2 regions of the Allobrachymonas sp. genome follow, and region 1 is predicted to be linked to the other one. Evidence: riboswitches for the same ligand, from Rfam matches in the RefSeq annotation. Region 1 holds a riboswitch; the other holds the start of a gene.
What was found. Region 1 has a riboswitch for cobalamin ahead of ACE3P9_RS05325 (cobyrinate a,c-diamide synthase). Riboswitches for the same ligand answer to the same signal wherever they lie in the genome.
Positions count from the first base shown of each region.

Region 2: linked by a shared signal. The riboswitch ahead of ACE3P9_RS04615 (energy-coupling factor ABC transporter permease) and the one ahead of ACE3P9_RS05325 (cobyrinate a,c-diamide synthase) in region 1 are both predicted to bind cobalamin.

Region 1 is NZ_JAYRLV010000004.1:105,367-109,540, forward strand. Features, by position in the region: gene ACE3P9_RS05310 (sulfite exporter TauE/SafE family protein) at 1-313, opposite strand, end outside; gene ACE3P9_RS05315 (cell division protein ZapA) at 646-1,056, opposite strand; gene ACE3P9_RS05320 (cell division protein ZapB) at 1,043-1,387, opposite strand; cobalamin riboswitch at 1,633-1,891, shown strand; gene ACE3P9_RS05325 (cobyrinate a,c-diamide synthase) at 2,004-3,476, shown strand; gene ACE3P9_RS05330 (bifunctional adenosylcobinamide kinase/adenosylcobinamide-phosphate guanylyltransferase) at 3,473-4,090, shown strand.
Region 2 is NZ_JAYRLV010000003.1:161,163-165,336, forward strand. Features, by position in the region: gene ACE3P9_RS04600 (energy-coupling factor ABC transporter ATP-binding protein) at 1-17, opposite strand, end outside; gene ACE3P9_RS04605 (energy-coupling factor transporter transmembrane protein EcfT) at 14-769, opposite strand; gene ACE3P9_RS04610 (energy-coupling factor ABC transporter substrate-binding protein) at 759-1,169, opposite strand; gene ACE3P9_RS04615 (energy-coupling factor ABC transporter permease) at 1,166-1,834, opposite strand; cobalamin riboswitch at 2,023-2,244, opposite strand; gene ACE3P9_RS04620 (helix-turn-helix domain-containing protein) at 2,367-2,570, shown strand; partial or broken gene ACE3P9_RS04625 (IS3 family transposase) at 2,610-3,304, shown strand; gene ACE3P9_RS04630 (P-loop ATPase, Sll1717 family) at 3,374-4,144, shown strand; gene ACE3P9_RS04635 (P-loop ATPase, Sll1717 family) at 4,083-4,174, shown strand, end outside.

The sequences.
Region 1 (4,174 bases):
AGAAGATGCCGATGCTGACGATGAGTGCACCGATCATGATGCCGGGCGCGATGCCCTTGACCAGATCCCAGCGCACCATGCCGCGGCGGTGATGGGCGCGCACGCTCGACATCGAGGTGAAGAAGATGGTGGCCATGGACGTGGCGATGGCCATCTTGACGGCCAGACCCTGCTCCACACCGTGGGCGACGATGATCCAGCTGATGAAGGGCACGAGCACCATGCCGCCGCCGATGCCCAGGAGCCCAGCCATGAAGCCTCCCATGAGGCCGAGACCGGCCAGTTCAACGATGGTGAGGGGTTCGAGAATCATGGCAAGAGGCGGCACACCGCCATGGCGCCGCAGAACGATGGGCGTAAAAAAACACCGCGAGCGGTGTGAGGAATGAGGTGTCTGCACGGGAACCGACCGCATCCTGAACCGAGGGTTCAGGGGGGCGAGGGCAGCACTGGCCATGGGTCCATCTACGCGAGATGGTCACGCTGGCCGGGCAATATACCAAGCCCGAGCTCAAAGAGCATTGGTTCAAGGAACTATAAAGCCGGAACCGGTGCAGACGCCCCCATTGTAGGGCAAGGTTGCGGCCTTGGAGACACGCGGAACATGTAATTTGTGTGCCAGCCATCGCTGGGGGCATGCAGGGGTCAGTCGGTGCCGGAGGAAGAAGGCAGTGCCTCGGCGGCGGGCTCTGTGGGAGGGGCGCCGAGCACGGTCTCCATTTCCCCGAGCAGGTGCTGCAGGCGTGGATGCGTGGCTGGGGCCTCGCTGGTGGGGACGCTATCAGAGAGAGTCGTGGACTCTGTTTCTTCGGCACTGGCTGCTGCGGCCTGTGCGGCTTCCCGGGCGGCGAGCTGTTCACGTTCGAGGAGGTCATAGGCGACGTTGAGCGCGGCCAGCACGGCAATGCGGTCACGGGCCCGAATCTTGCCGGCATCGCGGATGCGGCACATGGCGGTATCGACTTTCTGGACGGCTTCGAGCATCAGGCTCTCGGAGCCATCGGGGCAGCCCAGCATGTAGGCCAGTCCCATGATGTGCACTTCAAGCTGTTTCATCGGGGCGTTCCTTGGCGGACTCGGATGGGGCTGCCGAGTCGGTGGGGGAGGGGAGCGGCGCATCCACCGAGTCGGGGGTTCCCCAGGCCGTCGGCGGGAGGACGGGCGCGTGCATGGGGGAGGCATCCACAGGGATGCGGTCGAGGAGGGAGTCGATGCGCGCGCGTGCAGCTGCCAGCCGGGACTTGAGCGAATCGCGTTCCTGTCCAAGTTCGATGACCTGTTGCTGCAGGAGGTCGTGCGCCTGCTGCAGCGCATGATGGCGCGTGAGCAGCTGCTCGACACGGTCGGCAACCTGATCGAGAAGAGGGGATGTGTGCGGAGATGTCATGGCGGCGAAGAGGCAGCCTGCGCATGCCGCCGCAGGCTGAAGGAGAGGGCCTCTGAATGCCTGTCATTGTAGTCCATGCGCCCTGATCCGCAGGGGAGGGAGCAGGGGCCGTGATGGGCAGGCTAGAATGCCGATTTGCTGGTGCCCACAGGAATCTGGAGAGAAATGCATCTCCCCGGGCCGGCGCTCTGCCCGTAGAAGCATGCGCATCGCGCGCGTGGTGTCTGTCGCAGCAGACGATGTCGGCAGGCATTCCGAGAATCGGTCATGCAGACGGGTTCGTGGGTGAAACGGGAAGCAGGAGGAGAACGCCACCGAAGAGCGGGTGTGCGCGTTGTCCCGGCCTGCGCTGCCCCCGCAACGGTAAAACGGTGCGGATCGCATGCCTTCGGGAGCGCGATCTGCAGCCACGGCCACATGCCACTGGGAGAGCGCCCACTCGCCCGGGAAGGTGCCGTCGGCTCGCCGTCAGCCCGGAGACCGGCCAGCATGGGAGGACACCCAAGCCCCGGCAGGGAGGGTGTTCGTGCGCACGCGCCGGCGGGGTGGCTGGTGGCGTGGGAGGCGGCATGCCCATGTGCGATGGGTGTGGCTGCAGGATGGATATGTGCGAATCATGGCGAAATCCTCTGCGCAGGCGGGCACGGTGGCGTGTCCGGCCCTGCTGGTAGGTGCTGCGGCCTCGGGGCAGGGCAAGACCACGCTCGTGGCGGCGCTGGCACGCTGGTGGACGCGGCGTGGCCTGCGGGTACAGGTGTTCAAGTGCGGCCCTGATTTCATTGATCCGGGCTGGCATGCGCTCGCAAGCGGCCAGCCGGTGTATCAGCTCGATCTGTGGATGGTGGGCGAGGTGGCGTGCCGAAGCATGCTCCGCGAGGCGGCTGCCTGCAATGACCTGATTCTCATCGAGGGCGTCATGGGTCTCTACGATGGCGAGCCGAGCAGTGCGGATCTGGCGGTGCGGCTGGGCCTGCCGGTGCTGGCGGTGATCGATGCCCATGCCATGGCGGGCACGTTCGGGGCCCTGGCACATGGACTGGCGCATTACCGCGAAGGGGTGCGCTGGGCGGGTGTGGTGGCGAACCGGGTGGCAAGCAGTGGCCATGCCGACATGCTGCGCCGAGGGCTCCGGGAGCCACGCGATTGGATGGGCGCGATCATGCGCAACGCCGATTTTTCTCTGCCCGAGCGGCATCTGGGGCTGATGCTGGCTCCCGAGATGGCCGATGCCCTGGCACGGCTCGACCTGGCTGCCGATGCACTCGCGGACATGCCGCTGGTGGCCGATGAGGGGCAGTCTGTGCCGAGTCGCTGGATGACGGAGTTCCCGTCGGCGCTGGAGCCTGCGGAGCCAGAGGCCCTGGAGAGCCCAGTGGGCTTGCGCTGCACAGAAGAGGGCGCATCGCCTCTGGACGCCTGGCTGCACGCGGAGCTGCGCAGCCTGGAGGGCGTGCGCATCGCAGTGGCCCGGGATGCGGCGTTCTGCTTCCTGTACGAGGCCAATGTGCGTACCCTGCAGGCGCTGGGTGCCGAGCTGGTGTTTTTTTCTCCCCTGGAGGATGTGGCGCTGCCGGCGTGCGATGCGCTGTGGCTGCCGGGCGGTTATCCGGAGCTGCATCTGGAGGCGCTGCAGGCCCAGACCGGCATGCGCGAGAGCATTCGATGCCATGTGCAGTCGGGGCGGCCGGTGTGGGCCGAATGTGGCGGCATGATGGCGCTTGCCGAGGGTCTGGTTCCAGCGGGTGCGGAACCGGAAGCTGCCGTGCCACTGTGGGGTGTGCTGCCCGGGACGGTGCGCATGCATGGACGGCTTCAGGGGCTGGGGCCCCAGGCGCTGGCGGTGCCCGGGTGCGATGCGCCGCCGCTGCGGGGGCATACCTTTCACTATTCGACCCTGGACACGCCGGAGCCCGAAGCGGCCCGCACGGTCAGTCCGCGCGTGACGAGTCGCAGCAAGGCTGGCGAGGCGTTCTACCGGACAGGGCCGCAGGGCAATGTGCGGGCGAGTTATTTTCACCCCTGGTTTGCCAGCAGTCCGCAGGCGGCAGCAGCGCTGTTCCTGCCTGACCATGTGGAGACTGGGGCATGAATCCGGTGCACCACGAGCTGATTCTGGGAGGGCAGAAGTCCGGCAAGACGGCCCGGGCAGAAACCCTTGCGGCTGCCTGGCTGGCGCGTGGTCCGGGCCATCGCGCTCTGTATCTGGCCACCGCGATGCCCTGGGACGAGGAAATGCGCCGGCGCATTGCGCGGCATCAGCAGGATCGGGCCCGGCGGGTGCCGGGCATGGCGACGCTGCAGGCAGGCGAGGACGGGCGGCCGCTGGATGTCCCGGCCCTGCTGCGGACGCATGGTGCGGCCGATACGGCGATCGTGCTGGACTGCCTGACCCTGTGGCTCACCCAGCAGCTCAGCGAGGCACCGGATGCCGCACGCCTGCGTGGCGGCGAAGGGGGTGAGGAGACAGCACAGGACATGCGCGCGGCAGAGGACGATCTGGTGCGTGCGGTGGCCGCCTGCCCGGGGCCGGTCTATGTGGTGAGCAACGAGATCGGTCTCGGAGTGATTCCGCTGGGCGCGGAGGTACGTGCCTTCGTGGACGCACTGGGGCGGCTCAACCAGCGCGTGGCCGTTGCGTGCAGCCATGTGACCCTGATGGCGGCAGGATTGCCGCTGGTGCTCAAGGCGCCCACAGGGCCCTGAGCGCCACGGGACCCATGCAGAGACTGCGGGCGCGTGTCGGCACAGGCAGGCAGAGCCCGCGACATTTTTTGGATGTTTTTTGAG
Region 2 (4,174 bases), on a different contig from region 1:
CCCTCCGCCGCCGTCATGCGAGACCTCCGCGCAGGGCCACCATGCCCGCCAGCAGCGCCGCCCCGGCACAGCCCGCCACGCGCAGATCGCGCCGGGCATGGGCATAGTCGGGTGCCAGAAAATCCAGCGGGCCGTCGCCATTGCGCGCGCTCGCCGCTGCCTGCAGCGCCAGGGCGCGGCTCCAGATCTGCGCGGCCAGATTGGCCGCCAGCAGCGCCAGCGACCGCACCGAGCGCCGGAAAGGCCCATAGCCCAGCCGCGCCGCCTGCGCCGTGACGCCGTCGTCCCACGCCTCCATGAACACGAACACCATGCGGTAGCACAGCACCATCACATCGACCAGCACCTCGGGCACCCGCAGCCGGCGCGCCAGCCCGATCAGGTCACTCAGCGGCGTGGTCAGCACCAGCCCCACCATGGCCGCCAGCGCCGCCATGGCCCGCGTGCCCGTCAGGGCAGCCTCGGGCCAGCCGGCCGCATGCCAGTGCACCTCCGGCCACCCGCCTGCCGAAGGCGCCACCGCCACCAGCAGCGTCGCGCACGACAGCACCACAAAGCTGCCCGCCGGTGCCACCACCCGCGCATACAGCCGCGCCGGCACCCGCGCGCCACCCAGCGTCACCGCCGCCAGCAGCGCCGCCAGCAGCAGCTCGGCCTTCCAGTCCGGCGCGACAAAGGCCGCCGCCAGGCCACAGCCCGCAAACAGGGCCTTGGCCCCCGGTGTCACATCGCGCCAGCGATTGGCATAGGCAGCCTGCTCAATCCACACGGGCCACTCCGGCGGGGCCCGCAGCAGCAGAGATACGCTCCTGATGGGCGGGCTGCTCCGGCGCATGGCCGGCTGCCTCCCGCTCGCGGCGCTGGCGCTCGCGTTCGCGCTGGCGCGTCACCGACGCCCCGAGCCAGTAGCCGATCACCCCCGCCCCAATGGCCGCCTGCAGCGCAAACAGCATCGAGGCGATTTCGGGCCCGGGCTCCATCAGGGGCGCAAACCACGGGCGGTAGTGCGGTGCAATCACCGTGATGGCGTCGCGGGCTGCATCGTCCGACCCGCCAAAAAGCGCCTGCGCCTTGCCGTCCGGCCCCAGCGCCGGCGTGCGCACGAACAGGAGCGGCGCCACAGTCAGCACCACAACGCATGCCGCAATGATCCAGAATTGCCGCTTCATGCCCGCACCTCCTGCCCTGCATACAGCGGCAGACCGCGCAGATCCTCGCCCTGCAGGCGCGTCATGGCCTGCACCACCAGCACCGTCAGCAGCCCCTCGCTGATCGCCAGCGGAATCTGCGTCACGGCAAAGATGCCGCCGAACTTGAGCATCGAGCCCGCCACCCCGCTGATCGCATCGGGAAACGCCAGCGCCAGCTGCAGCGAGGTCACCACATATGTCACCAGATCAGCGAGCGTCGCCGCCAGAAACACATTCACGCTCAGCGGCAGGCGCAGCACGCGCCCGGTGCGGAACACCGCCGCCGCCATGAGCGGCCCGGCAATGCCCATCGAGAACAGATTGGCCCCCAGCGTCGTCAGCCCCCCATGCGCCAGCAGAAGCGCCTGGAACAGCAGCACCACAAAGCTCACCGGCACCATCGCCAGCGGCCCGAACAGCAGGGCGCCCAGCCCCACTCCCGTGGGATGCGAACAGCTGCCCGTGACCGAGGGCAGCTTCATGGCCGAGAGCAGAAAGGAAAACGCCGCCGACACCCCCAGCAGCATGCGCCGCTCCGGGTGATCGCGCAGACTGCGGCGCGCCGACCAGATGCCCGCTGCCAGAAACGGCGCCGAAGCCGCCGTCCATGCCACCGCGTGCTTGAGTGGCAGAAAACCTTCCATGATGTGCATTCGAAACCTCCCGTCGAACCGTGTGATGTGAAAGACACGAGCGCACCACGGCAACAGGAAGATGGGCAGGGAAAGTCTGGGCAGGCCGGCACGGCAGCCGCGCCCCGCCGTTTCCGCAGAGAGGAAACACAGAGGCGCACGCCAACGCGCGGCAGCAGACTCCCAGATCCCCCGGGGAATGGTGCTGGCTCGTCGCGGGCCGGTATTCTGGCTTGCCCTCTTCCTAGTCCGCGCCTTCCCGCGTCGGAGGACGCAGTGGCGTGAGGCGGAGTCGTCAGGCTTACAGCAGCGGGGGCTGCGCCGGAATGGCCACTAGCTGCATGGCGTCACCGGCTTCCCGTTTAACGCAGGCGCCAGACCCAAAGCCCGGCAACCCACGCACCCGTGCCGCCATTATAGGAACGGAGGTGCGTGCTGGGGAGGGGGAGCGGCAGCTGTGGACCGGATCACCCAGCCCCAGGGTCATTGAACCGCACCGAGTTTGAACTACCCCCCAGAAGTTGGATGAACTTCGAGGGGCCCCATGGAGAAGTACGAAACAAGGTTCAAGCTCAAGGTCGTCGAGAGCTTTCTGGTTGGAGAAGGCGGCGCAAAGCTGCTTGCCCGGCGCTGGTCAGTGCCGGAGGAGAAGATTCGGACCTGGGTCAGTCACTACCGTCTGCACGGTATCGCCGCCCTGCAGCCCAAACGCGGCGCCTACTCTGCAGAGTTCAAGCTACAGTGCTGATGCATCAAGATCGTGAACGTCTCTCGTGTCGGCGGGTTGCAGATGAACCGCGAAGGCATCGTGGTAGCGCGCTGCACGGTCGAGCGACTGATGCGTGCCATGGGCTTGCAAGGGGCGCGGCGCGGCACACGAGTGCGCACCACCACTCCGGACACCTCGGCGCCGTGCCCGCTGGACCACGTCAATCGGCACTTCCATGCCAGCCGTCCCAACGAGCTGTGGGTGTCGGACTTCACCTACGTCTCGACCTGGCAGGGCTGGCTGTATGTGGCTTTCGTTGTGGACGTGTACGCCCGGCGCATCGTGGGCTGGCGGGTCAGCCGCAGCATGCAGGCAGACTTTGTGCTCGACGCCCTGGAGCAGGCCCTGTACGACCGCCAGCCCTCAGCGCAGCCTTGACGCACCACTCCGACAGGGGCAGTCCATACGTTTCTATCCGCTACACCGAACGTCTGGACGAGGCCGACATACGCCCCTCGGTGGGCAGCAAGGGGGACTCCTATGACAACGCCCTGGCCGAGACCATCAACGGTCTGTACAAGGCCGAGGTGATTCACCGCCGGTGCCCCTGGAAGAACAGGGAATCCGTGGAACTGGCCACCCTGCAGTGGGTGCACTGGTTCAACCACGTCCGACTGCTCACGTCGATCGGAGGCATTCCTCCGGCAGAAGCTGAGGCAAACTACTGGAGGCAACTCGCCAACAGCAATACCTCGACAGAGGTATCAACTTAGACCAATCGGCCTCCTCGAATCCCGGGGTGGCTCATCGCATCTTTTCTTTCCTACCAGCCGGAAATAAATATGAGCAAACTTGACTACCTTTTAAAGTATGTCAGAACTGGCACCGCAGAAGGCGACCGGTCATTTCTTGGAGAGATATTTATCGTGCCGAGTCAATTTACGCAGCTATGCGCAATTGAACCAGGTGGAATGCGAGTTCTTGTGGGAAACAAAGGCATCGGGAAAAGTGCTGTTGTCGAGTGGATCGACAAGGTGGCTAAAGCAAAAAAACTGCCATGCCTACTGATTCGGCCCGACAATATCTCCTCTAAGGAGATTCCATCATCGCCTGATATCGGCTCATTGAAGCGCTATTACTACGAAGTGTTGCTACGGACAATGGGAGCGCAGATTGGCGCGCAACTGAAGGGCATGCTGAAGGGGGACGCCGCAAAACTTCACAACGAAGCACGCCAACAAGGACTTGCGGAAGATGACTTCATTCAAAAGTCGCTACAGCTCATCTCTGCAGTGTCTTTACCTGCCTCAAAAATAAACGGAGCACAGCTAGCAAAGGAACTTGCGGGAACCAACTCTGCACACGATTTGATCAGAGCAATCAACTCACAGTTGCTTTCATCAAGCAATGTTTTCTACCTGCTTATCGATGACACCGATCAGTTAGCCGCCCCAGACCAACCTGCTCATCTAAACAGAATTTGGGCACTTTTGTTGGCCGTCAGACGGCTAACTGGGGAATGCAGTGCAGTAAGAGCAATTATAAATAAGTTTGCGATCGAGCGTCTGGACGCGCCTCACCAGCGAGAGTCAGGGGCAAAGAGATCAGACTGATCACATGCGTGGCTTGGTGATCCCACTTTT